3 regions of the Planococcus sp. TJ-307 genome follow, and region 2 is predicted to be linked to each of the others. Evidence: riboswitches for the same ligand, from Rfam matches in the RefSeq annotation. Region 2 holds a riboswitch; each other region holds the start of a gene.
The links. Region 2 has a riboswitch for lysine ahead of AC4EHK_RS10705 (aspartate kinase). Riboswitches for the same ligand answer to the same signal wherever they lie in the genome.
Positions count from the first base shown of each region.

Region 1 (10,047 bases), on a different contig from region 2:
TTTGGTCAAAAAATACTTTATGACCAACGGCGTGAAAACAAATGAGCATAAATTGACAGCCTTAAATGCAGCATTGATGAACGGCGGAGCATTCTTATATGTTCCTAAAAATGTTGTCGTGGAAGAACCTGTACAAGTAGTGTTTTATCATGATGATGCCGAAGCTTCTTTGTTCAACCATGTCATCGTGGTTGCAGACACAAGCAGTAAAGTAACGTATGTCGAAAACTACTTCTCAACTGTACCGCATGCAAATGGATTAGCGAATATTGTTTCTGAAGTGTTTGCTGAAGATAATGCACAAATTACGTACGGCGCAGTAGATACATTAGCAGAAGGCTTCATTACGTATGTAAACCGTCGCGGTGTAGCTGCTCGTGATGCACGCATTGAATGGGCCTTAGGTATGATGAACGACAGCGACACGATTTCCGAAAACACCACTAACCTAATCGGCGATAATTCATACGGCGATACGAAGAGTGTAGTAGTTGGACGCGGATCGCAAAAACAAAACTTTACGACTCAAGTTGTTCATTGGGGCAAAGATTCTGAAGGTTTCATTTTGAAGCACGGCGTGATGAAAGATTCAGCCTCAGCTATTTTCAACGGCATCGGCAAAATTGAACACGGTGCTACAAGATCAAATGCTGTACAGGAATCACGTGTCTTAATGTTAAGCGAAAGAGCGCGTGGAGACGCCAACCCGATTCTCCTAATTGACGAAGACGATGTAACAGCAGGACATGCTGCATCAGTCGGACGCGTAGATCCGCTGCAATTGTATTACTTGATGAGCCGCGGCATCACAAAACAGGAAGCTGAACGTCTTGTTATTCACGGTTTCTTGGCACCGGTTGTTCGTGTATTGCCAATCGAAGGCGTTAAAAAGCAATTGACGGAGGTTATCGAAAGGAAAGTCCGCTAATGATCAACCAAGAGATAAAAAGCTATTTTCCGATCCTGGATCAAGAAATAAATGGCCATCCACTTGTTTATCTGGATAGTGCTGCCACTTCACAAAAACCCGTTCAAGTAATTGAAGCGTTATCGAATTATTACAAGCTGGATAATTCCAATGTGCATCGCGGCGTTCATACGCTCGGCAATCGTGCGACTGAAAAATACGAAGGCGCACGTGAAAAAGTCCGTAAATTCATTAATGCCAATTCAACAGAAGAAACCATCTTCCTGCGGGGAACGACAACAGCCATCAACCTGGTTGCGCAAAGCTACGGCAGAGCCAATGTAGATGAAGGCGATGAAATTGTTATTACTTATATGGAACACCATTCCAACATTATTCCATGGCAGCAATTAGCAAAAGAACGCGGTGCCATTTTGAAATATGTCGAGCTGGAAAAAGACGGCACAATTTCTTTGGAGCAGGTTCGCGCAGCCGTAACGGAACGGACAAAAATTGTTTCAATGGTTTATGTCTCGAACGTTCTTGGCACGATGAATCCGGTCAAAGAAGTTGCACAGATCGCCCATGAAAATGGAGCGGTGATGGTGGTGGACGGTGCTCAGGCAGCGCCTCACTTGAAAATAGATGTTCAACAATTGGACTGTGATTTCTTTGCCTTTTCGGGGCATAAAATGTGTGGTCCTACTGGAATTGGCGTGCTTTATGGCAAAAAAGAATTGCTGAATAATATGGAACCGGTGGAGTTTGGCGGAGAAATGATCGACTTTGTCGGATTGTACGATTCGACATGGAAAGAGCTGCCTTGGAAGTTTGAAGGCGGCACACCGATCATTGCAGGCGCTGTCGGGTTAGGCGCAGCAATCGATTTTCTAAACGAAATCGGCTTGAATGAAATCGAAAAGCACGAACATCAAATGGCTGCTTATGCAATGGAAAAAATGAGCAGCATTGAAGGATTGGAAATTTACGGTCCGGCTGATCCGCAGCAGCGGGCTGGGATCGTAACGTTCAACTTGAATGATGTCCACCCTCACGACGTCGCAACGGTCCTCGATATGAGCGGCATTGCGGTTCGTGCAGGTCACCATTGCGCTCAGCCTTTGATGAAATGGCTGGAAGTTTCAGCTACAGCACGCGCAAGCTTCTACTTATACAACAGCGAGTCAGATGTTGACCGCTTAGTGGAAGGATTGCGTTCGGCAAAGGAGTATTTTAACGATGTCTTCTAATAACTTAGACCAACTATACCGACGTGTCATTATGGATCATTATAAAACGCCCCGCAACAAAGGGACGATTGAAGACAATAGCGTCAATATCGAGATGAACAACCCGACCTGTGGAGACCGCATCCACTTGACTTTGCAGGTCGAAGACGGCATTGTCAAAGATGCGAAGTTTGACGGTGAAGGATGTTCGATTTCAATGGCTTCTGCGTCGATGATGACACAGGCCGTCAAGGGTCAGGAAATTGATACGGCATTAAAGCTTTCCGGCATCTTTTCAGATATGATGCTCGGCAAGGATTACGATGATTCGATCGACCTTGGCGATATCGAAGCATTGCAAGGCGTTTCTCAGTTTCCAGCCCGTATCAAATGTGCGACTTTAGCATGGAAAGCCATGGAAAAAGGCGTACAAAACGAAGAAAAATCGTAACAGAGAACGGAGGAACGACAATGGCGAAACAAATGCCAGAAATCGGTGATTATAAATATGGGTTCCACGACAAGGATGTTTCAGTTTTCAGATCGAAGCGTGGCCTGACTGAAGGAATTGTAAGAGAAATTTCGAAAATCAAAGAAGAACCGGAATGGATGTTGAATTCCCGTCTAAAAGCATTGAAGTTGTTTTATTCAATGCCGATGCCACAATGGGGCGGCGATTTAAGTTCGCTAAACTTTGATGAGATTACGTATTACGTAAAACCATCAGAAGCGAGCCAAACTTCATGGGATGAAGTTCCTGAAGAAATCAAACGCACATTCGACAAGTTAGGGATTCCAGAAGCAGAGCAAAAGTATTTGGCTGGTGTATCAGCTCAATACGAATCTGAAGTGGTTTACCACAACATGAAAGTTGAATTGGAAGACATGGGGATCGTTTTTAAAGATACTGGTGCTGCACTTCGTGAAAACGAAGACCTTTTCAAAGAACATTGGCAGTCGGTTATTCCGGCAGCTGACAATAAATTTGCTGCGTTGAACACCGCGGTTTGGTCTGGTGGATCATTCATCTATGTGCCTAAAGGCATTAAAGTAGAATCACCGCTTCAGGCTTACTTCCGCATCAACTCAGAGAACATGGGCCAGTTTGAGCGTACGTTGATCATCGTTGATGAAGGTGCAAGCGTTCACTATGTAGAAGGCTGTACAGCTCCTGTTTACACGACAAATTCACTTCACTCAGCTGTTGTGGAAATTATCGTGAAAAAAGATGCTTATTGCCGTTATACAACGATTCAAAACTGGGCAAACAACGTCTTTAACCTTGTAACGAAGCGTGCATTTGTTGACGCTAACGGCACAATGGAATGGATTGATGGCAATATCGGTTCAAAAGTGACTATGAAATACCCAGCTGTTTACCTAAAAGGCGAAGGCGCACGCGGCATGACCTTGTCAATCGCAATTGCCGGCAAAGGCCAACACCAGGATGCTGGAGCAAAAATGATTCACTTGGCTCCAAACACGTCTTCATCTATTGTTTCAAAATCCATTTCGAAACAAGGCGGTAAAGTTTCATACCGCGGGATGGTTCATTTTGGACGCAAAGCAGACGGCGCACGTTCAAACATTGAATGTGACACGCTGATCATGGACAACCAATCAACTTCGGATACAATTCCATACAACGAGATCTTAAACGATAACGTTTCTTTGGAGCATGAAGCGAAAGTTTCAAAAGTATCGGAAGAGCAATTGTTCTACTTGATGAGCCGTGGCGTTTCAGAACAAGAAGCAACAGAAATGATCGTAATGGGCTTTATTGAGCCGTTCACGAAAGAACTTCCAATGGAATATGCGGTGGAAATGAACCGTTTAATCAAGTTCGAAATGGAAGGCTCTATCGGTTAATAGAATTGTAAATAACCCTTGGCATGGTGTTTCATGCCAAGGGTTATTTGTGTGGATTTTTCTTGCGGCAAACATAATGACACGTACGGTAAGTTATGCTGTTTTACGTCCCAATCAGGGGGTATAGAAGCTTAAAAGAAAAATTTGGGGAGGTATAATTGATATGAGCCAAACATTTGATGCGTTAAAACAAAAGCTCAGCAATGCAGATCTGGGGCAAGCAAAAGAAGTATTTGAGCAAGCCAAACTCGCTTACGAAGATGGAAAAATTGATGAGACTGAAAAGAAAGAATTGATGGAATCGGCCAAATCCATCTTTAGCAGTGGCAAAGGTCTCGGCGGCTTGTTTTATACAATCAAAAAATCAATTGGATAAGTGAAATCCCCTTTAGCCTCGCCAACCGATGCTAGAGGGGATTTTTGATGTGTTTCAGTGCTTCTCGCTTACTAAGCGGCATTAATGCGTGATCTGATACAAAAGATACGACCCACTGGGCATCCGTCTTGGCGTATTCACGCAGTGCCCAACCAATAGACTTTTGGATGAAAAACTCTGGAGAGGCAGCGTGCTGCAAAAGAATGCGGGCCAATGCGTCAGTATCTGTCTGTTGCTTGTATTTTAATTGATGAAGAATAGCTGCGCGGTTCGTCCACATGTTAGGGGCCTCAGACCAGGCAAACATGGCTTCTGTTCCGGCACTCCGCTCTTTTAAAATAACGTGTCCAAGAGTTCGTGGAGCAATGGAATCGACACTGTCCCACCAAGACTTGCTTTCAATGAGTTTACGAAGAAAAGGCAAATCTTCCATGGTTAATTGGTTCTTCATCTTTTCCAATAAAGCAATTGCTGCATACTGGTATTCCCGTTCGGCCAAGTTATACAGTTTCCATACTTCATTTGTTAACTGGTTTGGTTCGGGAAGTTGATACTCCGAAAACTGTTCTTTTAGCAATGCATTCCGCAACGGCGTTTTGATGCCCAGAAAGTCAAACTGGTTCCGCATATAAGCGGACATCGGCCCAGCCAACTCCTCGTTGCGATTTGCTTCGAATTTCTCAACAATCCCTATATGATTCCACGTTTTCTTCATGATTGTCTCATCTCCTTGCCTTATAAAAGTGTAGCATAGTCAAAAGACGCTGGCATGACATCATTGGACTGATGCTCTTTAAAATCTCAATTCCCTTGAAGGATATCTCTTTAAAAAAGACGTTCTATTTTTTCTATGCTATCATAAAATAATAACGATAAATGGAGGCGGGACAATGATTTACGTAGGATTGACGGGTTGGGGAGACCATCCGGATGTCTATAGCCCAGGCTCAAAAAAAACAGAAAAGTTGATTGATTATGGCGCACATTTTCCAATTGTCGAATTGGATTCCTCATTTTATGCAGTCCAGCCTGAACGCAATATCCGCAAGTGGATTTCGGAAACGCCAGGAAACTTTCAGTTTGTGGTAAAAGCTTATCAAGGAATGACGGGGCACCTGCGTGGCGAAAATCCATTTGAGTCGCGCGACGAGATGTTTGATGCGTTCTGTAAATCGGTGCGTCCCTTGAAAGAAGAGGGAAAGCTTGCGATGGTGCTGCTGCAGTTTCCACCATGGTTTGATTGTCAAAAGGACAATGTCGACCAAATTCGGGAAATTACCGGACGACTGACCGAGTTTGACTTGGCAGTAGAGTTTCGCCATCAATCCTGGTACGCCGGCAATATGAGCGACAAAACGGTGGATTTTCTTCGGGACAACAACTTAATCCATTCAGTTTGTGATGAACCGCAGGCGGGGGATGGCTCGATTCCATTGGTTCCCATCTCTTCGAGAAAAGACAAAGTGCTGCTGCGCATTCACGGGCGAAACGTTCATGGCTGGCTGAATCCTGGACACGGACAAAACTGGCGGGAAGTCCGCTATCTTTATGATTACAATAAAGAAGAGCTCGGGGAAATCAGCCGTGCCGTCAAGACGTTGGCTGACACTACTGACAAGGTCTATGTTATCTTTAATAATAATTCAGGTGGCCATGCAGCAGGGGATGCAAAAGAGTTTCAGAAAATGAATGGATTATCATTTGATGGACTTTCACCAAAACAATTGGATTTGTTTGAAGGTGGATTTTAATGGTTTTCTTAGTCATGGCGCTTGTCGGAGTCGTTTCCGGAATCGTTGGCGCTTTGATAGGGCTTGGAGGAGGAGTTATATTGGTGCCGGCCTTGTTGTTTTTGGGCACCAGCTTTGCCTTTTTCCCCGAACTCTCTCCTCAGAAAATAGTTGGCTTGTCCGTCATTATGATGGTTTTTATTGGCCTTTCTTCCACTTTGGCTTATATGAAAGTTCGGACAGTGGATTACAAAAGTGCTCTTATTTTCTTCGCAGGCAGTGCGCCGGGAACCGTGATCGGCGCTTTTGTCAATAAAAATTTAGACTTGCCTTCATTCAACCTGTATTTTGGCATTCTTCTCGTCTTCCTATCCTTGTTGTTAATGACGCGTGATCATTTGAAAGCTGTCCACTGGTTTGTTGACAACGGACGAAAAACGACGTTCACAGACACACAGGATCGACAATACATCTACGGCTACCCCATTTGGTTTGCCTTGCTGCTGACATTTTTTGTAGGCTTTGCGTCGGGACTTTTTGGCATTGGCGGGGGATCAATTATTGTTCCTGCAATGATTCTTTTATTTTTGTTTCCGCCGCATGTGGCCATTGGCACGTCGATGTTTATGGTTTTTTTGTCGGCACTTGTCAACTCAGCAACCCATATTGCTTTAGGGCATGTACCTTGGATTTATACAATCGCGGTTGTGCCAGGTGCATATCTCGGAGCAAAAATTGGAGCCAAATTAAACAAACGCCTCGATTCAGAAATGTTGGTGGTGATTTTGCGCATTGTGCTTCTGGTACTGGGGCTGCGATCAATTTACGAAGGAATATTCAGTTCTTAAAGAGGTGTTTTCATGAATCATACAATCCATATTTATCATACCAACGATTTGCATAGCCATTTTGCGAATTGGCCGCGCATCAAGTCTTTTTTAGCCGAGCGCAAAAGGTGGCACGAAGAAGAAGGGGATGTCTGTCTGATTTTAGATATTGGTGACCATGCTGACCGGTCGCATCCTTATACCGAAGGCACTGCCGGCAAAGGAAACGTACTCCTGTTAAATGAAGCCGAATACGATGCAGTCACCATCGGCAATAATGAAGGCATCACGCTGTCAAAAGAAGAACTGGATGAGTTGTATGTCCAGGCTGACTTTGAAGTGGTGGTGTCAAATTTATTCGATTTGGACGGCAACCGACCGATTTGGGCGAAGCCTTATCATATTATCCAAGCGAAAAATGGAATGCGCATTGGACTGGTAGGAGCAACTGCTGAGTTTACCCCGTTTTATCGGAAGCTTGGGTGGCAAATTACGGATGCTAAACAATCAATCATTCAAGCAGTGGAGGAAATAAAAGATGAGACAGACTTGATCGTCTGCCTATCGCATCTGGGCATCAAGGAAGATGAGCTTTTAGTGGATCTATGTCCGCAAATCAATATTGTTTTGGGCGCGCATACCCATCACACATTCCATGATGGAAAATGGCAAGGGGATACGCTATTGGGAGCTGCCGGGAAATTCGGGTTTTATATTGGCCATATTACAGTGGAGCAAGCCTTTGAAAAATCCTCTGCCCGGTTAATCGAAACTTCCCGCCTGCAGGAAACGGAAGCAGGATTTGATGAGTTTTTGATTGAAGAAGGAAAAAAACAAATGGGTGAGCTGGTGTTCCACAGTCCCCAATTTTTAAAAGCCGAATGGTTTAAGGACTCAGAACTGGGGACACTTTTCGGTCATGCACTGCTGGAATTTGCTGGAGCTGATTGCGCTCTGTTCAATGCCGGAATCTTCATGGAAGACATGCCTGAAGGGGACTTGACGCGCTATGACTTTCACAAAATGCTTCCTCACCCAATCAATCCATGCATGGTCGAACTAAGCGGTGCGGAGTTAAAAGAAATTTACTTGCAGTCCTTAAACTCGGATTGGCCGCAGCTGGAATTGAAAGGCATGGGATTCCGCGGCGTCGTGTTTGGCAAGATGCTGCATTTGAATATGGAGCTCATCGATCACCGGTTTTACGTGAATGGACAATTAGCGGTGCACGACCAAACGTATCGCTTAGTGACACTGGATATGTTGACGTTTGGCTACTTCTTCCCAAGTCTGAAACGAGCTCCTAAAACATACTTTATGCCCGATTTTTTACGGGATGTTTTCAGCCAGTATTTCCACACCAAAGCGTTGAAGTAGAAGGAATGTTCAGAGTTTACGGGCAGTTGATTTTGTAAAGAGTTTGGGCTATGCTATTAAGGAAATAAATAATGGTGGGTAGAGGCTGCAAGACTGATCAGTAGGATGCGCGAGTTTGACTGCGTTGAACGTATCTGAAAGGAAGTTTTGCCGAAATCCATTTCCTGTAGTCACGGGAAATGGATTGGGGTCATTCTGAAAAAGAATGTCACTGTCATTCAAGCGAAAGTTTGAGTGGAGAGCTACAGGGTTGTTTGACGTTTTAACGCACAGACGAATTGTAGAAGGCTGACTTATCCAACTGGAGAGGTCGGCCTTTTTTTTTCTCATTTTCACCCATCAAAAAATAAGGAGGAGTTTTTATGGAGAACACGATTTTCTCGATTTTGCCGCCGATTATCGCAATTGTCATGGTGCTGTTAACGCGCCGTGTGTTGTTGTCATTGGGCACCGGTATTGTCGCAGCAGCTGTTATTCTGACATGGTTCGCACCAATCGAAGCCTTGCAGGAGCTTGTGGCATCATTTACAATTATTTTTTGGGATGGCGGCTTTAATGCCTACAACGTCTTTATCATTCTTTTTCTTTTATTGCTGGGCGTTATTACAGCATTCGTCAGCCTGTCAGGGGGCAGCCATGCTTTCGCTGAATGGGCTTCGACACGCATCAAGTCACGACGGGGTGCTAAAGTTCTGACAGTGGCCCTGGGAATAGTCATCTTCATCGATGATTATTTCAATGCTTTGACAGTTGGGCAAGTAGCACGCCCAATCACTGACCGCTACAAAGTTTCACGTGCTAAACTTGCTTACTTTATTGATTCGACAGCTGCGCCTGTTTGTGTGGTATCGCCTGTATCAAGCTGGGGTGCTGCCATTATCGGGATCATTGCCACGATCCTGGCTGGCCAGACTTTTGTTGAGTATTCTGCATTGGAAGCTTTCTTATGGATGGCGCCAATGAACTTTTATGTGGTTGCTTCACTGGCCATCGTCTTTTTTGTCGCTGTTCGCGACGTCGACTTTGGTGAAATGAAAAAACACGAAGTGTTGGCAATTTCGAAAGGACAGCTTTTCGATCCGGATAAAACAATTCCAGGTGAAATGAAAGAAGAGTTTCCTTCACATTCACATGGACGTGTTCGAGACTTGCTGCTTCCAATCTTGCTGTTGATCGTTGGAACGGTAGGTGCGATGATTTGGACCGGCTTCCAAAATGCCGGACAAATCTTCGATATCTGGTTAATTTTTGAAAACACCGATGTACCGGCTTCACTGCTTGTAGGTGGTGTTTTAGGTGCACTGACCTCCATTGTTCTTTACGCACTTCAAATCAATAAAAACAAAACAGCCAATGCTGGATGGATTGGCAAAGGCATATGGGCAGGCATCAAATCCATGATGGGTGCTGTAATGATTTTGATTTTTGCTTGGTCGCTGACTTCTTTGATCGGATCATTGGAAACAGGAGCTTACTTGGCAAATGTTGTTTCTGAAGGCAATGTACCAACAGCCGTTTTGCCAGTTCTCTTGTTTGTATTAGCGGGCATTATGGCATTTTCTACCGGAACATCGTGGGGGTCGTTTGGTATCCTGTTGCCGATTGCAGGAACCATTATGATCGAAGCGGATCCATCCTTGCTGCTGCCTGCTTTATCAGCTGTATTGGCAGGAGCAGTATTCGGAGATCATTGTTCACCGATTTCCGATACGACGATTTTGTCTTCCACAGG
Region 1 is NZ_JBZDOJ010000005.1:170,390-180,436, forward strand. It holds gene sufD (Fe-S cluster assembly protein SufD) at 1-928, shown strand, start outside; gene AC4EHK_RS16880 (cysteine desulfurase) at 928-2,157, shown strand; gene sufU (Fe-S cluster assembly sulfur transfer protein SufU) at 2,147-2,587, shown strand; gene sufB (Fe-S cluster assembly protein SufB) at 2,608-4,005, shown strand; gene AC4EHK_RS16895 (hypothetical protein) at 4,169-4,381, shown strand; gene AC4EHK_RS16900 (DNA alkylation repair protein) at 4,413-5,096, opposite strand; gene AC4EHK_RS16905 (DUF72 domain-containing protein) at 5,272-6,132, shown strand; gene AC4EHK_RS16910 (sulfite exporter TauE/SafE family protein) at 6,132-6,959, shown strand; gene AC4EHK_RS16915 (bifunctional metallophosphatase/5'-nucleotidase) at 6,972-8,315, shown strand; lysine riboswitch at 8,387-8,568, shown strand; gene AC4EHK_RS16920 (Na+/H+ antiporter NhaC family protein) at 8,678-10,047, shown strand, end outside.
Region 1: another riboswitch for lysine. It lies ahead of AC4EHK_RS16920 (Na+/H+ antiporter NhaC family protein); the one in region 2 lies ahead of AC4EHK_RS10705 (aspartate kinase).

Region 2 (10,047 bases):
AAGCTGTGTATCCGTGATGCTGATATGGTTGAAACGCTCGAGCAATTCTTGGATTTTTTCATCCGTCTTCTGCAAACGATCGTTATAGCGTACAACTGTTACATTGTCCGTCATCCATTCGCCCAATTCTTTGTGAAGAACATAAGCGTTTTCTGTTCCGTCCAATGCCAAAATTTCTTCCCAGATGCGTTGTTCTTTCGCTTCATGCGCTTCGTAAATTGCTGAAGGAAGATCTTCTGCAAATACATCCAAGCCGTTTACGTAGTCAAGTGCGTTTGGTCCTGCAACCATCCCGCCGTAAATTGCTGACAGCAATGAGTTCGCGCCGAGGCGGTTACCACCATGCTGAGAATAATCACATTCGCCTGCTGCCAAGACACCAGGGATGCTTGTCATTTGGTTGTCATCGACCCACAATCCACCCATTGAATAATGGACAGCCGGGAAGATTTTCATCGGAACTTTACGAGGATCGTCCCCTGTGAATTTCTCGTAAATCTCAATAATCCCGCCAAGTTTAATGTCCAGCTCTTTTGGATCTTTGTGAGAAAGATCCAAGTAAACCATGTTTTCGCCGTTAATGCCGAGCTTCTGGTTAACGCAGACATCAAAGATTTCGCGTGTTGCGATATCACGAGGAACCAAGTTTCCGTATGCCGGATATTTTTCTTCAAGGAAATACCAAGGCTTGCCGTCTTTGTAAGTCCAAATACGTCCGCCTTCTCCACGAGCCGATTCTGACATTAAGCGCAGTTTGTCGTCTCCTGGAATTGCTGTCGGGTGAATTTGAATGAATTCGCCGTTCGCGTAGTATGCCCCTTGCTGATAAACGATAGAAGCCGCTGAACCTGTGTTGATCACAGAGTTTGTTGATTTCCCGAAAATAATCCCCGGTCCGCCAGTTGCCATGATAACAGCATCAGCGCGGAACGATTTGATTTCCATTGTCGTCATGTTTTGTGCTGTGATTCCTTTGCCGACACCTTGTTCATCAAGAACAAGACCAAGGAATTCCCAACCTTCATATTTCGTGACCAGTCCGCTTACTTCATAGCGGCGAACCTGCTCATCCAAAGCGTAAAGCAATTGCTGGCCAGTTGTGGCACCCGCAAACGCTGTTCTGTGGTACATGGTTCCGCCAAAGCGACGGAAATCCAATAGGCCTTCCGGCGTACGGTTAAACATAACACCCATGCGATCGAACATGCGGATAATTCCCGGTGCTGCATCCGCCATTGCTTTTACGGGACGCTGGTTTGCCAGGAAATCGCCTCCGTAGACAGTATCGTCAAAGTGAATATCCGGGGAATCCCCTTCACCTTTTGTATTTACTGCTCCGTTAATCCCGCCTTGTGCACAAACTGAGTGGGATCGTTTAACGGGCACGATTGAAAATAAATCGACGGGAGAACCTGCCTCTGCAACTTTAATTGCGGCCATCAAGCCAGCAAGGCCACCACCGACGATAGAAATTTTGCCCTTCGCCATGTTAGTATTCACTCCTCTTTTAGTTCACCAATGATTGAATCATTCTTAAACGAATGCAAACAATGCTCTCATACCAATAATCGATAGTACAACAAATACTAGAAGCGTGAAATAAGTTGCATTACGCTGTGCTGCTTGGGATTGTGTGATTCCCCATGTTACAAGGAATGACCAAATTCCGTTCGCAAAGTGGAAAACTGCGGCCAATACACCCACGATGTAGAATGCCAGCATAAATGGATTGTCTAAAATGTTTGCCATCATGTTGAAATCGGCTTCATCTGCACCGATTGCAACCTGGAATCTTGTTTCAAATACGTGCCAAGCGATGAAGACTACCAGGAAGACCCCTGTATAGCGCTGTGCAACAAATAGCATGTTGCGCAAATAGCTGTAGTGTCCAGGATTGTTCTTCGAAGTAAACGCTATGTATAGCCCGTAAAACGCGTGATACATAAGCGGCAAGTAGATGACAAAGATCTCCAAGAAAATAACGAATGGAAGATTAGCCATAAAGTGAGAGGCTGTATTGAATGACTCTACCCCTTGCGTAGCAAAATGGTTGATGATTAAGTGCTGCGTTAAGAATAAACCGATAGGAATGATCCCCAACAATGAGTGCAGCCTGCGCATTAAAAATTCACGATTGTTATTCAAAATTTTACCCCCCTCAAAACATTGATTGGCAGCGTCCAGAGCAGACAGTATATTACGAAAGCACCTGAAGCCGCACACCATCATGATACAATAATATGACATATTTATTGTACTCCCCCCCTTTGGGAGCGTCAAGGCAACGAAACTCATTCAAACAGATAGTTACCAAGCATTTTAAGCCTATTAGATGGTCTCTTCGCAACAAAACACGGAGAAATGTAACCGTTTTAATCGAATTGCACAAAAAAGCGATTCTCTAATTGAGAATCGCTTTTTCACTCTATTCTGGCCAATTCTACTGCTGTCGGTATTATTGCAATATTGCCATTGAGAATTTGAACGTTTTGTGAATATTTTCACGAACAGTTATTTCAAGAGCAATCGCCTCTGACTTATTTCACTTCTACCTCAGACAATTCATATGCCTCGTGCAACGCATTCGCAGATTTTTTCATATCCACTTCCGGCACAACCACTGAAATTTTGATTTCGGACGTACTGACCATTTTTACAGGGATTTCTTTTCTTCTCAAGATATCAAACATCCGTGCAGCAACCCCTGGATTTGAAACCATTCCAGAGCCGACAATCGATACTTTCGACAAGCCCACTTCAATGGTTACGGATAAAAAGCCAATTTCTTCTTGGGCTTCAGTCAGGACGCGCTGTGTTTCATCCAAGCTTTCCTGGCTAATGGAGAAAGAAACAGATGGTGGAAATTCATCGCTGATGCTTTGAACGATGATATCCACATCAATTTGATTTTCTGCCAGTTTCGTGAAAATATTAGCCAGCGATCCGTTAAACGGTTTTTTATAAGTCACAGTTACACGCGCAATACCTGGTTCAAATGCAACGCCTCTGACGATTAAGTTTTTCTCCACTGTAATCACCTCTTGTATAATTGTGCCAGGCTCATCGGAATAACTTGCTCTGACGGATAATGGTACGTGATTGTTTTTTGCAAACTCAACTGCCCTTGGGTGCAGGACACCCGCTCCAAGATTGGCAAGCTCCAGCATTTCATCATACGAAATTTGTTCCAATTTGCGCGCGCCTGTTACAAAACGCGGATCCGATGTATAGACTCCATCGACGTCGGTATAAATTTCGCATTTCTCTGCCTTTAATGCTGCTGCCAGTGCTACTGCCGTTGTGTCCGATCCTCCGCGACCAAGTGTCGTGATGTTGCCAATTTTATCGACTCCTTGAAAACCGGCGACCACACAAAAATAGCCGCTCTCCAACACGCGCTCAAGCCGTTCTGTATGAATATGTTCAATTCGGGCATTGCGCGGCACAGATTCGGTTTCGATCCCTGCCTGCCAGCCGGTAAAGGACAGCGCTTCATGGCCTAACTTTTTAAAAGCCATTGCCAACAAGGAAATGGTTACTTGCTCACCGGTAGCGAGCAGCATATCCATTTCACGTTTAGGCGGCTCAGAAGAAATTTCTCCGGCCAGACCAAGCAAAGTATCAGTTGTTTTGCCCATTGCTGAAACGACAATCACGACACGCTTGCCTTTTTCTTTTTCGCGGATGGCCCGTTCAGCCACTCCAATGATTTTTTCTGGAGTCGCAACGGACGTCCCTCCAAATTTCATAACGATCGTTTCCATTCTATTCACTCCCACATTTAATATGTGGCCCTCAAAATGGCTGGCAGTAAGGCCATTAAAGCAGCACCACCAGACACAAAAAGAGGCAGCTTACCGCAACCGCGGCAAACTACCTCTTTTATCATGCACGAAAAACGTCCATGTGAGATAGCCCTCCAGAGATTGACTCTGACAGCTCTGCACCTCTTAAGTGCAGAACCAGCATGCGTTTTAGCAGCAACACGCACACTTCGGCGACCGCCCCTTTCAGCATCCATCTCAGATTCTGCAAATCTCCGAATGCTTACTATTGACGTTCGCGCCTCTATCATCACTTTTCCAAGTGATCTAAATATTCTCTTACGATAGCACGTTATGACTCACTTGGCAACGTATCCTCTGCAAAATGCTGTTCGATGGACAACGCCAATGCTTCCGGCATGCCCGCCTGTTTGATTTCTTCTACAGAAGCTTCTTTGATCTTTTTAACCGAGCCGAAATGCTTCAGCAGCTGCTGTTTGCGCTTCGGCCCGACCCCTTCAAGTCCATCAAGTGCCGACTGAATCGAATTTTTGCCGCGCAATTGACGGTGGAACGTGATGACAAATCGGTGAACTTCATCCTGAATGCGCTGCATCAGATAAAATGCTTCACTTGTCCGCTTGAGCGGCACGACTTCAACCGGATTGCCATACAATAATTGCGAAGTTTGGTGCTTGTCATCTTTCGCAAGGCCGGCAATTGGAATGGATAGCCCAAGTTCATCTTCTAAAATCTCCCGCGCCGATGACATCTGTCCTTTTCCTCCGTCAATAACGATAAGGTCCGGCAGCGGCAATCCATCTTTCAATACACGCGAATAGCGGCGGCGAATAACTTCTCGCATGGCCGCATAATCATCGGGTTTTGACCCAGAACGCGTTTTATACTTGCGGTAATCTTTTTTGGAAGGCTTGCCGTCAATAAACGTAATCATCGCAGACACGGCATCTGCTCCCTGAATATGTGAATTATCAAATGCCTCAATGCGCAGCGGCGTCTGGATGTTCATCGCATCGCCAAGTTCCTGGCAGGCGCCAATTGTTCGTTCTTCTTGGCGCTCCAGCAGCTGGAACTTTTCTTTGATGGCAATTTCAGCATTTTTCTTCGCCAGCGCCACCAAATCTTTTTTCTTCCCACGCTGAGGCACGAGAACCCGAACTCCGAGCCATTCTTTCAGCATCTCTGGATCGTCTGCTTCCGGAAGCAGGATTTCGTTGGGTTTGACGTGATTGGGCTTTTCATAAAACTGTCCGAGATACGTCAAAAACTCTTCTTCAGGATCCCGGTATAACGGAAATAGCGAGACGTCGCGCTCAATCAACTTGCCTTGGCGCACAAAAAAGACTTGAACGCACATCCACCCTTTGTCGACAGCGTAGCCAAAAACATCGCGATTGGTAAAATCGTTCATTGCCATTTTCTGCTTTTCCATAACGGTTTCGATCATGGAGATTTGGTCGCGGTATTCTTTTGCCCGCTCAAATTCCAGATTTTCTGCAGCTTCCGACATTTTTGTCACCAATTCGTGTTTGACTTCACGGAATCCGCCATTTAAAAACTTGCTGATGCCATCGATCAATTCCTGGTAAGTCTCTTTCTCAATCGGCTTGACACACGGTGCCAGACATTGGCCTAAATGGTAATACAGGCAAACCCGGTCCGGCATGGTGTGGCATTTCCGCAGGGGATACAGACGGTCCAGCAGTTTTTTTGTTTCAGCTGCCGCATAGGCATTTGGATAAGGACCAAAATACTTCCCTTTGTCCTTTTTAACCTGACGGGTTGTGATCAGCTTTGGATGACGCTCCCCTGTGATTTTGAGGTACGGGTAGCTTTTATCATCTTTCAGCATGATATTGTATTTGGGATCGTATTTTTTGATCAAATTCAATTCGAGTATTAACGCTTCTTTGTCAGAAGATGTAACGATGTACTCAAAATCCTCGATTTCATTAACCAAGCGCTGTGTTTTGGTATCGTGGCTGCCGGTAAAATACGAGCGTACGCGGTTTTTGAGAACTTTTGCCTTCCCGACGTAAATGACGGTATTTTGGCGGTCTTTCATCAAATAACAACCTGGTTGATCAGGCAGTATTGCCAATTTATGCTGAATCAATTCGTTAGCCATTTTATCTCACCCTATTAAAAAACCGGGCGCCATCACTGGACCCGGTTAAGAATTAATTATGCGTGTTTTTCAACCATTTCAGCTAATGCTTCTTTTGGTCTGAATCCTACTACTTTATCGACAGTCTCTCCGTCTTTTAATAGTAACAAAGTCGGGATGGACATGATGCCGTAATTTCCAGCTGTTTCCTGGTTTTGGTCCACATCAACTTTTACGATTTTAACTTTGTCGCTCATTTCAGCATCCAATTCTTCAAGGACAGGAGCGATCATTTTACATGGTCCGCACCAAGTTGCCCAAAAATCTACTAATACGAGTCCTTCTGATACTTCTTGTGAAAAATTCTGATCTGTTCCGTGTACGATTGTCATGAATAATTCCTCCTTGTGGTTAAACCAAACTATATACAGAGTATAGCACGCGTGAAAAACACTAGCTATTTTTTTGCCTACTCTTCCAATACCCGTCAACTAGCAGGTTTAAACGAGATTTATTCTGCTCGTTTGGGGACCTATACAGGACGCAGGCCATGACAAAATACAAGCAAATACAGGATTAGGCAAGCATGCGTAAAACCACAAATCAAAAACAGGTGAAGAAAAATGCAACATTTTTCTTCACCTGTTCCAATTGTAAACTTCAGCAATCTGCCAAATCGCAGATTACATCACTTTCTTGAATTCTTCTGTCAACATCGGAATCACTTCGAACAAGTCCCCAACGATTCCGTAATCTGCTACTTTAAAGATATTGGCTTCTGGATCTTTGTTGATCGCAACAATTACTTTCGAGTTGGACATGCCAGCCATGTGCTGGATTGCTCCAGAAATACCGGCTGCGATGTACAGGTCAGGCGTAACTACTTTGCCTGTCTGGCCAATCTGCAGCGAGTAGTCGCAATAATCTGCGTCGCAAGCTCCGCGCGATGCACCAACGGCTCCACCTAAAAGGCTTGCCAGTTCCTGCAGCGAATCAAATCCTTCAGCACTCTTGACGCCGCGTCCTCCAGCTACGATCACTTTCGCTTCCGAAAGGTCGACGCCTTCACTTGATTTGCGGACAACATTTTTAATGATGGTCCGAAGGTTTGTGATATCGACCGACAACGAGCTGACTTCGCCCGAACGTTCTTGTCTTTCAAGCGGCGCAATGTTGTTTGAACGCACCGTTATAAAATCAATGCCATCTTTTAACTTCACTTTTTCAAACGCTTTACCAGAGAAAATTGGGCGGATGAATACAGCATCATCGCCTTCGCCTTCAATATCCGTTACATCCGAAATCAATCCGGACTGCAGTTTAGAAGCGATTTTAGGTGCTAAGTCTTTACCGACTGCTGTATGGCCAAAGACCAGGCCTTCAGGGTTTTCTTGTTCAACTACCGCCATAAATGCCTGGCCGTATCCGTCAGACGTGTAGGACTTCAAATGTGGATGTTCAACCGTAATCACACGGTCTGCACCGTATGCTACCAATTCAGCTCCGAAATCAGCAACCGAGTCACCGATCAACACTCCTACTACTTCTCCGCCATCGGAAATTTTCTTGGCAGCCGCAATTGCTTCAAATGAGACATTGCGCAAAGCGCCTTCACGCGTTTCGCCTAAAACTAATACTTTTTTCGCCATGGTCTGTTTACCCCCTAAGTAGATGTGAAAAAATGTTCCCGCCTTAACGGGTTGTCTAACTTCAAAAAAATTACAGAAACTTGCGCAAATTTATAAGGAACTGTTGTTTACAACAACTCATAGTTTAAAACGAAAGCTTTTTTCTCTATCACTCGATTCATCATAGAAGAAAGAGCGGAAGGCGGCGACTCCTGGGGGAACAGCACGAGCTGAAGACCCTGGACTGAGCGCAGCGAGGGAAGCGGCTGAAGCCGTGCCCCCGGAAAGCGTCCGCCTGGAGCGAGTTCTTCCAACAATTCTTTCAAAAAAACATTCAAAGTTAAGTTAACTATAACTTATTCTTGAATCATATGACTTTCGCTTCGTTGCGCAGCAAACCTACTAATTCTGTTACCTGGTTTGAGATATCGCCTTCAAGAATACGGCCAGCCGCTTTTTTCGGTGGCAAGTAGATTTCGATGGTTTCAGTTTTCGCTTCTACATCGTCTTCTTCGATGTCCAAATCATCCAATTCCAATTCTTCAAGCGGTTTTTTCTTCGCTTTCATGATTCCTGGAAGTGATGGGTAGCGCGGCTCGTTCAAGCCTTGTTGAGCAGTAACAAGAAGCGGCAACGACGTTTCCAACTCTTCCGCATCCCCTTCGATATCGCGAACGATGGTCACTGTTTCGCCTTCAATGCTTAAGCTGGTGATAGTAGTGACATAGTTAATGCCAAGCAAATCGGCAACACGCGGTCCAACTTGTCCAGATCCGCCGTCGATTGCAACGTTACCTGCTAAAATCAAATCAGCTTCTTTGTCTTTCAAGTACTCAGCCAATATGTAAGCTGATGTAAATTGATCCATTTCTTCCACATCGTCTTCTGTATTGATCAATACAGCTTTGTCAGCGCCCATTGCAAGTGCTGTGCGCAGCTGTTTCTCTGCTTCTTCATTGCCGATTGTGACCACTGTCACTTCGCCGCCATGTGCGTCGCGGACTGTAATTGCTTCTTCAATTGCGTATTCATCGTATGGATTGATGATGAATTCCGCACCGTCTTCCTGGATTTGCCCACCTGAAACAACGATTTTCTCTTCTGTGTCAAACGTACGTTTTACCAATACAAAAATGTTCATGAACGTAAACCTCCCAAGTATTATTTCCCTTTAAAATGTGCTTCACGTTTCTCCAGAAATGCCTGGATTCCTTCTTTTGCATCTTCTGAAACAAAAACAGTTCCAAAAGATTGTGCCTCTGCATTTACGCCTTCTTGATACGAGGCAGGCTTGGTGTATTGCAGCATTTCGATGGCCGCCTTAACAGAAACGGGACTTTTCTTCGCTATTTTGCGTGCGATTGTAAGCGTTTCCGAAAGTAAGTCTTCTTCTGCATACGCACGATTCGCCAAGCCGTATTGCGCTGCTTCTGTCCCGGAGATCGGATCACTTGTCAGCAGCATCTCTGCTGCTTTCGCTGTGCCTACGTATCGTGGCAGCCGTTGCGTTCCGGCAAATCCAGGGATCAACCCCAATTGAAGCTCCGGTAATCCCAGTTTAGCATTTTCAGTGACAAATCGCATATGGCAACTCATTGCCAATTCCAATCCGCCCCCTAAAGCCGCCCCGTGGATTGCCGCAATGACAGGCTTATGGAATGTTTCGACACGTTCAAAAACTTCCTGGCCCCTTGCTGACAGTTTTGAAAATTCTTCACCAGAAGAAACTTGCGTAAATTCCTTGATGTCTGCACCAGCAGAAAAGAACCTGCCTTCTCCGTGCAACACAATGACGCGAACCTCTTCATCGTTTTCTACCTGGTTCAACAATTCGTCGACTTCTAAAATAAGTGAACGGGACAACGCATTTGCCGGTGGACGATTGATCGTCGCGACCGCTACCCCGTCTTCTTTTTTCCAGCTAATAAATTCCATCCAATCAGTTCCTCCCTTTAAGCCTGCATGCCTTTCAGCAGCAGACGCTGAACTTTTGGTGCCAGTTCGACTAAATCATACTTATGGTCATTCATGACCCATGTAGTTATGGTCTCGTCCATTGTGCCAAAAACCATTTGACGGGCTAAACGAATATCCATTGCCGCATCAAACTCTCCGTCTTCCATGCCTTTGACCAAGATTTTGTCCATGAGTTTTAAATATTCCCGAAGTACGTTGTTGATCTTTAAGCGAATTTCGTGATTTGACTGCCGCAATTCCAGTTGCGTAACAATCGCCAAATGGATATCTCCGGCCAACAGTTCGAAATGGCTTTCAATCATTAACCCTAATTTGGTTGAAGCATCCAAATCACGGGAAATGATTTGTTCCAGTTTGCTGACAAACACACCCATTTTTTCTTGAAACACAGAAATCAAAATGTCTTCTTTATTTTTGAAATACAAGTAAATCGTTCCGTCGGCTACACCTGCCTGTTTGGCTATTTTCGAAACTTGCGCTTGGTGATAGCCATTTTCAGCGATAACAATTACTGCCGCGTCGATGATTTGCTTGTATTTCGGTTTATCTT
Region 2 is NZ_JBZDOJ010000002.1:869,233-879,279, forward strand. It holds gene sdhA (succinate dehydrogenase flavoprotein subunit) at 1-1,488, opposite strand, end outside; gene AC4EHK_RS10700 (succinate dehydrogenase cytochrome b558 subunit) at 1,534-2,145, opposite strand; gene AC4EHK_RS10705 (aspartate kinase) at 2,538-3,764, opposite strand; lysine riboswitch at 3,905-4,079, opposite strand; gene uvrC (excinuclease ABC subunit UvrC) at 4,117-5,913, opposite strand; gene trxA (thioredoxin) at 5,970-6,284, opposite strand; gene AC4EHK_RS10720 (electron transfer flavoprotein subunit alpha/FixB family protein) at 6,576-7,541, opposite strand; gene AC4EHK_RS10725 (hypothetical protein) at 7,649-7,846, opposite strand; gene AC4EHK_RS10730 (electron transfer flavoprotein subunit beta/FixA family protein) at 7,888-8,661, opposite strand; gene AC4EHK_RS10735 (enoyl-CoA hydratase) at 8,682-9,455, opposite strand; gene fadR (fatty acid metabolism transcriptional regulator FadR) at 9,473-10,047, opposite strand, start outside.

Region 3 (10,047 bases), on a different contig from region 2:
AGCAACTCGATAGGGCGCCATGCGGTTACTTGGTTTTGGACCAAGAGTTGCAGATAGTCGAAATGAACAAAACGCTGAAGGCTATGACAGGGACTGCGAGTCCAAAGCACATGCATGATTTGCTGACAATGGCTTCCCGTGTTTACTTTCAAACGTATTTCACTCCTTCCATTAAAATGCATGGTACGGTAATTGAAATGTTTTTAAATTTGAAGAGCGAAGCGGGGCACTTGCCTGTCTTGATGAATACGACAGAGCTAAATGGCTTTTACGAATGCGCCTTGATGCAAATGAGTGTCCGTGACGAATACGAAAAATCATTGCTGCAGGCCAAGCGCGATGCTGAAAAAATAAATCGTGAGACAGCGGAAGCCTATGGCAAACTTCAAACTTTGATGGAAAAAGTAGAGTTCAAGCAACAGGAACTGATAGACCTTAACTTAAAGCTCCAGCAATTAGCGATTACAGATCAATTAACGGCGTTGAAAAACCGTCGGTATTTGGAGGGAAAGCTCAAAGAACTTCTGGAACAGGCAAAAAATGGCGGGCAGTTTGCACTTTTAATACTGGATATTGATCATTTTAAAAAGGTCAATGATACGTATGGCCATCAAACAGGTGATGCCGTGCTGCAGGAATTGGCTTGGCGTCTGGAAGAAGAGATTGGGGATTCCGGTATTGTAGTACGCCTTGGGGGTGAGGAATTTGTGGTGGTCATGCCTGACACTGGAATTAAAGAAGGCTTGGCCATAGGCAATGCTTTATGCACCCAGCTGGCATCAGCTGTCTGGCAGCACGTTCCAATTACGGTGAGCATTGGAGTCGCAGCCTATGAGCCCGGAGACAAAGTAGAGAGTCTGCTGTCCCGAGCGGATGCTTTTCTTTATAAAGCCAAAGCGAATGGCCGTAATTGCGTAGTTGGAAATTGATGAAGTCCGTTGTTGAACATCCGCCTTTGAGGCGGTTTTTTTTACGCAATAAATCGATTACAATCTGCTGTTCAACGGCTATAATAAAAGAATAAAATAATTTCGCCTTTTGGAGGTCGCAATGAAAAACAACAATCAGTTGATAGGTGAACGGGTATTGGCGGATAAAGAGCTGATTGCCCAATTGATCCACGAGGAAGCGGTCAAGGATGTTCCAATGGAGCAACTTCAAATAAATCAAGCATTTCTAGACGTGGTCAATAAAGTTCGAGTTGATTTTGTGGCCTTGATTGGAGAGTCAATCACGAATAGCTGTGATATGCCACAGGTCTATGCGAATATTCAACAGTGGGGAGAAACGACAGGCAATTTTTTTCTTGAAAACGATATGCTGCTTGAAAATGCACTGGCGGAAACTTCACTTTACCGGAAACATATCGGGATGGTCATCAAGACAGAAGCAATCCGAGAAAAGATGGAATTTCAGGTTCTGTTTGATATCATGGAGCTCTTCCATTCCTTGCTGGACTATGCTGCTTTTTCCTATACACAGGCCTATACAAGTTCGTATCAGCAAAAATTAAAATCGGCCAGAACAGAATTTCTCGAATTGTCGGCACCCGTCGTGCCAGTCAGCGACCAAATCGCCATCTTGCCATTAGTGGGAAGCATTGAAATCGATCGGGCCCGCTACATTTTGGAGAAGACATTGCTGTCTGCCAATCAGTTAAAAATCAATGTGCTGATCGTAGACCTCTCAGGAGTGATACGGGTAGACTCGATGGTTGCTGAGCAAATCATCAAAATTATTCAGTCATTAAAGTTGGTTGGCGTACGTTCAGTTCTAACTGGAATCCGACCTGAAATCGCCAGAACTCTGACAGAAATCGGTGTTGATTTAAAAGATTTGGAAATCGGCGGCAGTTTAAAGCGCGTCCTGAGCCAGATGAAAATTAGTTAACAGAAAAAACGCTGAAGCCTGAGGGGCTTCAGCGTTTTTAAATAGTGAATTTAGTTAGTGACTCCTTCTGAATGAAGATTAGGCAAAGATTTTTGCAATGCTGAAGTTTCTTCTTCAGTGAGGGGAATCATTGGCAAGCGAACGCCGCCTACATGTATACCAGTGATGTTAAGTGCTGCTTTGACTGGGGATGGATTTGGTGCGGCGAACAATGCCTTCATTGTTGGCAGCAAGCGTCTATGGATGGCAGCTGCTGTTTTCACGTCGCCCGTTTTAAAACTCGTAATCATGTCCTGCATATCGTTTCCGATTATGTGTGCAGCAACCGATACGATGCCAGTTCCACCAATAGACAGCATCGGCAATGTTAGGCTGTCATCACCGCTGTAAACAGAAAAATCTGGCGGTGTCTGTTCAATGATTTCTGCAGCTGCGTCCAAGTCGCCACTCGCTTCTTTAACCGAAACGATGTTGTCGATCTTGGACAGGCGAATAATCGTCTCTGGAGACATATTGACGACACTGCGCCCCGGGATGTTATACAGCATGACCGGCAGGCTGGTCGATCGGGCGATTGCCTCAAAATGCTGGAACATGCCTTCCTGCGAAGGTTTGTTGTAATAAGGAGTGACCAGCATAATGCCGTCAACTCCCGCTTCTTCCGCTTGTCTCGTCAATGAAATGGACGCGCGCGTATTGTTGGAGCCCGTTCCGGCAATGACCGGAATCCGTCCAGCAACTGTATTGACGGTGAACTGGAACAACTCCGCTTTTTCATCTGTTGACAAAGTTGGCGATTCACCTGTTGTTCCTGCGACGACCAGACCGTCTGAACCGTTTGCTATCAAATGCTCTATTAGTTTCTGTGTTGCCGGAAAATCGACTTCTCCATATTGATCGAACGGCGTCACCATTGCTGTAATTACTTGGCCAAAATTCATAAAAAACACACCCTTTTCTAATTTTTTTCAAAGCTTAGAGGTGGGGGAGCCAGTCAGGAGGGAACAAAAAAGCAGCAACGAGGGGTCCCGTTGCTGCAGTAGAAACAATGTTTGCCATTCGTTTCTGTGCATCAGATAGCCCTCCATATAGTCTCCTATATGACAGTCCTGCATTTATTAAATGCAGACCCAGCGAACAGAAACATGAGATTTCCGCCACTTCGGCAAATCCCCCTTTCGGCAAACGTCAATGGATCTCATCGTCCTCGTTTTGCGTACTGATGGTTTTTGCGCCTCTATCCTACTCCATAAAAACTGGAGCAAGAAATATTTAATTAGCTGTACTATAACAAATTCCCTTGTCAATTGCAAGATAGAGAACGTAAAATCTTATGAAGAAGGAGTGATCTGGGATGAATGAACAGGCTTATGAACGCCTGCTGAACATTGCGACAGCGGGAAATCAGCAAGGCTTCACGGATTCACTGCACCACAACCGCTATGAGCCAACTTCATACGAGCTGCTGGATGAACTCTTTCAGCATTATACCTTATTGCCCGGAGATCGGCTGGTGGACGTAGGTTGCGGAAAGGGCCGCCTGAACTTTTATATTCATCATCTGTTTGGAGCGGAAAGCACAGGCATTGAAATGAATCCTGCATTTTACGAAGAGGCTTTAAACAATAAAAAGGAATATTTTAAAAAACATAAAGGATCAGAGAATTGTATCCAGTTCTATAACGGCTTGGCGCAAGACTACCCGATTGAAGCGCGCGATAATAAGTTTTATTTTTTTAATCCATTTTCGGTACAACTGTTCATTCCTTTTATTAATAAAGTTTTGCGTTCAGCCGAAGCCGATCCGCGCACGGTAGAGATCATCCTATTTTTTGCTTCTCAAGACTACAGCGACTTTCTTGAAACCAGTACAGCTTTTCAATTGGTGGAGGAAATTTCACTGCCGGGTTCTCATAAGGATCTGCGTGAACGTTTTTTGATTTACCGGCTGCCCGAAATGGATTAGAAGCAGCCCGGTAATGGGTATGCTTAAAGTAAAACAATTGTGAAACGAGGAACCTGTATGAAGTGGAAGGGCAGAACCAGAAGCAGAAATGTTGAAGACAGACGAGGAAAAGGCGGCGCGATGGTTGCAGGCGGGGGCATCGGCGGCATCCTAATTGTGCTGCTAGTGGCTTTTTTAGGTGGTGATCCTGGGGTTATTCTCGACCAAATGAGCGGCTCTGGGACTCCTTCCAGTCAGCCGTATGAAGCAACTGCTGAAGAAGAGGAGCTGGCTGAATTTGTATCGGTCGTCTTGGCAGATACCGAACAAGTCTGGACACAAGTATTTGAAGAAGAAGGCATGGAATATATCGAACCGACACTGGTGATTTACAGCGGAAGCGTTGAGTCTGCATGCGGAACGGCCGGTGCATCTGTTGGCCCCTTTTATTGTCCAGCTGACTACAAACTGTATATTGATTTGAGTTTCTACGATGAACTTCAAAACCAGTTCCAAGCGCCGGGGGATTTTGCTATGGCTTATGTAGTGGCGCATGAAGTTGGCCACCATGTTCAAAATTTGCTTGGCGTCATGGAAGAAGTGCAGCCGCTCCGCAATCAATTAAGTGAAGAAGAGTACAATAAAGTGCAGGTCCGCCTGGAACTTCAAGCTGATTATTTATCGGGTGTCTGGGCGCATCACGCACAGGGCATGGGCTATTTGGAAGAAGGCGACCTGGAAGAAGCGTTGACAGCGGCAAGTGCCGTCGGAGACGACACGATCCAGCAGCGTGCACGCGGTTATGTGGTGCCGGAAAGCTTTACCCACGGCAGTTCAGAACAACGCAAAAATTGGTTTTATAAAGGCTTCGAAGCCGGCAACTTGAAAGAAGGAGACACTTTCAATGCGACTGATTTGTGACCGCCGCCTGTTCCGGAAAATAGAATTCAAAGAGCGCGGCATTGATATTTTCGCCGTTGTGATTCATTATAAAGAATAGACAGTCTTTTCATATGGTATGAAAAGAAATCCAGTTCTATAAAGGAAGTACAACATGATCGATGACAATATTACACGCATAACGTATGGTGAAAAAGAATTGATTTTGATTGGTACAGCCCACGTTTCAAAAGTCAGTGCAGAACAAGTCAAAGTGGTCATTGAAGCCGAACAGCCAGATTCCGTGTGCATCGAATTGGATGCGCAGCGCTATGAGTCGGTGACGCAAGGCAGCAAGTGGAAGGAAACGGATATTTTCAAAGTAATCAAAGACAAAAAATCCAGTCTTCTGTTGATGAACTTGGCCATTTCTTCGTTCCAAAATCGTCTGGCCGACCAATTTGGCATCAAGCCCGGACAGGAAATGATCCAAGGAATTGCTTCAGCTAAAGAAAGCGGTGCCGAACTCGTGTTGGCCGACCGAAACATCCAAGTGACATTTTCACGCATTTGGGGAAATATCGGCTTTATGGGCAAAGCCCAGCTGTTGACTTCGGTATTCTTCAGCATCTTCAGTAAAGAAACGATTTCAGAAGAAGACTTGGAAGAAATGAAATCACAGGATACCTTAAATGCGGTCATGAACGATTTCACTCAGTCTTTCCCAAAACTGAAAACACCGCTTATTGACGAACGTGATCAATACTTGGCCCAAAAAATCAAAGAAGCACCAGGTAAGAAAATTGTCGCAGTTTTGGGTGCTGCGCATATCCCTGGAATCATTAAAGAAGTTCACAACGAACACGACTTGGAAGAGTTATCAAAAGTACCGCCTAAATCAAAATGGCCAAAAATCATTGGTTGGGCGATTCCGTTGGCATTGGTCGCTATGATTGCTGTGACTTTCATGAACAACCCGGCAGCTGGCATCGATCAGACCATCAGCTGGATTTTGTGGACAGCTTGTCTCGGTGCAATCGGTGCAGCAGTAGCATTTGGCCATCCCTTGGCCATCTTGACCGCCTTTGTCGGCGGGCCGATTGGTGCTTTGCATCCGCTATTGGCAGCTGGCTGGTTCTCTGGGCTTGCGCAAGCATATATCCGCCGGCCAAATGTCGGAGACTTTCAGACCCTATCAAAAGATGTTTTTACCCTCAAAGGATTTTGGGATAACAAAGTCACGCGCGTACTGCTGGTTGTTGTCTTGACCAATTTGGGGACCGCAGCCGGTAACCTCATCGGCGGCATTGATGTGATCCGTTTGTTTTTCCAGAATCTATAAGTAAACGAAAACCGGATGGCGAACGCGGCTGTCCGGTTTTTCGTTTGTTGACGATGTTTTATTCTGAAAAAAGGGTATAGATTAGTGAAGATTCATAACAACGAGGAGGCGTGTTGTGGTGGGCTTATTTCTAATGGGGATATTGCTCTGGTTTCTGGTCATTGCTGCAGCCTTTCTGGCGTTTATTGGTCTCTGGAAACGTTCATGGAAAGCACTTGCTTGGAGCGGAGTTGCGCTGCTTTTGCCAACGCTGCTGATCTCCATGGACGGACAAGGAATTTGGTTCAGTTTAGCTGTCCTCTTGCCGCTGCTGTTATTTGCTGCCGCTTTCTTGATGAAAAAACAACAGGTTCGGAATGTGTAAAACCGGGTGAATTTTACCCGGTTTTTCTGTGCGTCTTGCTAGTATTTTAAGGAAAATAGTTATACAATAATTATACAAAAATTAAAGGGGATAGGCCGATGAACTATCTATTGGATCGCAGCAAATTATTTATATTTCTGATTTTGATATTCTCGATTATTGGAGCCTACACATTTCTAACCTTGCCCCAGCGCGAAATTCCTGAGACGCCATCAAGTTTGGTTTTAGTATCGACCATTCTTCCGGGTGCGGGACCGGAAGAAGTGGAGACATCGATCACCAATCCATTGGAACGTGAAATCCAGAGAGTCGATGGCATCGCGTCAATGCAGTCGGTTTCCGCCAATTCAGCATCCATCATTACATTGGAAATTGAGGATGGTGAAAATCCAGATGAGTTGATTAACAGCATTCAACAGCAGGCAAGTACTGCGGCTTCGGGATTTCCTGATACTGCACAGGCACCTTCAGTTGAAACCTTGGATCTGACCTTCCCATTAGTATCGTATATGTTTTATGGGGACGAAGAAGAACTGGCAAATATGGAAAATGCCTTGTCTAATTTATCGGAAGATGTGGAAGCGGTTTCTGGGGTTGCTGGAACGACTGTCAAAGGCTTGAATACGCAGCAAGTCTTGGTTGAGTTGAACAGTGAAGAACTGGCTGCCAATAACCTTCAGCCATTCGAAGTGTTGGAATCGCTCCAGCAGGCCAATCAGCCCTTGTCGCTCGGAACTCATAATAACGGCAACGAACAAGTCAGCTTGACCGTTCAGCAAAACGAAGGCATCGCAAAGCTGGAGCAGCTGCAAGTGGGAGGCGCTGCTATTCCGCTGGCAGATGTGGCAACGATTGAAACGGTGGACCAGGAAACGACAGACATTGTCACGTTTGAAGGGGAGCGCGCGATTTCCTATACGGTCTTCTTGCAGACAGAGCAAGATGTTCCCTCGGTAGATGACAATGTTTCTGAAGTGATTGAGGCATTTACCGAAACTTTGCCTGCCGGCGTGCAAGCAGAAAAATACGAGTCGCAGGCTGATAACGTCAATGCCATTTTCAACAGTTTGTATGTGTCCTTGGCCATTGCAGTGTTGGCTGTCCTCATCGTCACCACGGCCGGCTTGACTTTATATGGTTCTTTTGCGGTTGCGTTGACGGTGCTGGCTTCGGTGCTGATTGGAATGATTCCGATTCCGTTCTTGGGCGTCGACTTGAATCAGATTTCGGTTATAGGGCTGATCATTGCCATCGGGATTTTGGTTGATGACAGCATTGTGGTCAACGACAATATTCAGCGGCGCTACAAATTAGGAGATTCGCCGCGCAATGGAGCCGTTAATGGTGTCCGTGAAGTGTATCCATCAATTATTTCTTCAAGTTTGGCAATCATCGTGACATTTTCGCCTTTGCTGCTGTTGTCAGGAGGAAACGGAGCCTTTATCAAAGCATTGCCAAGTATTCTGATTACCACGATCTTGGCTTCTACGGTGCTGTCGATTACGCTGGTACCGATGATGCAGTATTTAAAAACAAAACGAAAAGCGAAAAAAATTTCAGACACACCCGGATTTTTAGGAAAGCCGCTTGAAAAGCTGGCCTTGTTTTATTCCAATAAAGTGCTGCGTGGTGTATTGAAACGACCGGTTTTTGTGGGAGTTGGCGGTTTGTTGATATCGACAGGTTTGTTATCGCTGGCGCTGTTCACACCGTTTGAGTTTTTCCCGGCAGCAGACCGGGAGGAAGTGACGATGGATGTCCGTCTCGCAGAAGGCACAACCATCGAAGAAACCGATGCATTTCTTGCTGATTTGACCGAACAGGTGGTATCGGAAGATGAGGATGTGGCTGAAATAGCCATCTTTACCGGTGAAGGTTTGCCAAGCTTGTTCTCTGCTTCAATGGACAACACAGGAGGCAATACGGGACAGGTGGCATTCCGCATTGATCGCGAAAATACCACAGCTGCCGACTTTATCAGCAAATGGCAGCCAGAGTTGCGCGAGCGTTTCCCTGAAGCGGAAATCTTCCTGGAGACAATTGTCCAGGGGCCGCCTGTTGGTGCTCCTGTAACCGTAGCGATTAAAGGTGAAGACATCAACCAACTGGAATCGCTGCGTGACCGGTTGAAAGAACAGATGCTTGAAAACGGAGCCGATATTGTCGCTGACAACTTGGGAGATCCAGTACCCGCTATTGAATACGTGCCGAATCAGGATGCGCTGCAGGAAAACACAATAGCGCTCAGCACGGTGACCAATCAGCTTCAGCTGTTGACCCAGGGCGTGCCCTTGTACACGATTTATGAGGGGCAAATGCCATACGATGTGTCTTTGAAACAATCAGGGATTGTCGATGGTGAACCAATCGACTTGTCTCAGTTCAATGTACCGTCACTTTCTGAACAAGGACCGCCTCAATTGGTTCCAATGAATGAATTGCTGACGGAAGAAGAAACAACACGTTTGGCTCAAATTCCACATCAAGAAGGAAACCGTTCCATTACACTGCGTGCATTTGGTGAAGTGGATGATTTTGAAAATAAGATGCTGGACCTAGTGGATGCTGAACGTGCGTCGTTGCCAGAAGGCTATGAATTATCGACAGGCGGCGAAAACTCGGATCAGGAAGCATTTTTTGCCGAGATTGGCGTGCTCTTCCTAGTCGTTTTGCTGCTGGTTTATCTGGTTATTGCTTTCCAATTTAAATCGTTCAGCCTGCCATTTTTGGTACTGATCGCTGTGTATCTAGGGATTTCGGGTGCAATTCTTGGCTTATTCCTTACACAGACGCCATTAAGCTTCCTGGGTGTCATGGGGATCGTTTCCCTGACAGGGATTGTTGTACGAAATGCAGTCGTTCTCATCGACTTTGTGGAAACACGCCGTTTATCAGGAGACTTTGATATCAATGAAGCGATCGTGGAATCAGGCTACGCCCGCATCAAGCCGATCCTTCTGACATCGATTACATCAATCATTGCCCTGGTACCAGTTGCTTTGTCAGGCGATCCGCTATTTGAACCGCTGGCTGTGACAATTATTGCCGGATTGACGTTCTCCAGTTTGTTCACATTGGTGATGATTCCGGCGTTGTACCTGGTGTTTTACCGGGTGAATCGCCGTAGAAACAGAGTTGCAGAATAATCAGGAACTGCGCAGCTTATTGGCTGCGCAGTTTTTATTTGAATGGATGAGTATTCGAAAAGTGAGCGGGTAAGCAATAAAGTAAAGATGATTGGAGGAGAGGGGTATGGAGGAAATCCAACAGAAGAATGCAAAAGAGGATATTGCGAAAGGCCCTTTCCTGGCAGTTTTAATGGCTGGTGTTTTTATCGCCATTCTCAATCAAACTTTATTGGCAACGGCTTTGCCGCATATTATGGATGACCTGAGTATTACCGCTAACACGGCACAATGGCTGACAACCGTCTTTATGCTGGTCAATGGGGTGATGATTCCGATTACTGCCTTTTTAATTGGCAAGTTTACAACGCGAAACCTATTTTTTGTGGCGATGGGTTTATTTGCGACGGGCACGATTATTTGTGCCTTTGCTCCTGGATTCTCAGTACTTATGGTTGGGCGGATTGTGCAAGCTGCAGGGGCGGGCATCATGATGCCGTTG
Region 3 is NZ_JBZDOJ010000001.1:355,068-365,114, forward strand. It holds gene AC4EHK_RS01720 (GGDEF domain-containing protein) at 1-929, shown strand, start outside; gene AC4EHK_RS01725 (STAS domain-containing protein) at 1,051-1,890, shown strand; gene dapA (4-hydroxy-tetrahydrodipicolinate synthase) at 1,941-2,831, opposite strand; lysine riboswitch at 2,960-3,138, opposite strand; gene AC4EHK_RS01735 (SAM-dependent methyltransferase) at 3,245-3,856, shown strand; gene ypfJ (KPN_02809 family neutral zinc metallopeptidase) at 3,914-4,756, shown strand; gene AC4EHK_RS01745 (TraB/GumN family protein) at 4,890-6,056, shown strand; gene AC4EHK_RS01750 (hypothetical protein) at 6,172-6,420, shown strand; gene AC4EHK_RS01755 (efflux RND transporter permease subunit) at 6,519-9,566, shown strand; gene AC4EHK_RS01760 (DHA2 family efflux MFS transporter permease subunit) at 9,673-10,047, shown strand, end outside.
Region 3: another riboswitch for lysine. It lies ahead of dapA (4-hydroxy-tetrahydrodipicolinate synthase); the one in region 2 lies ahead of AC4EHK_RS10705 (aspartate kinase).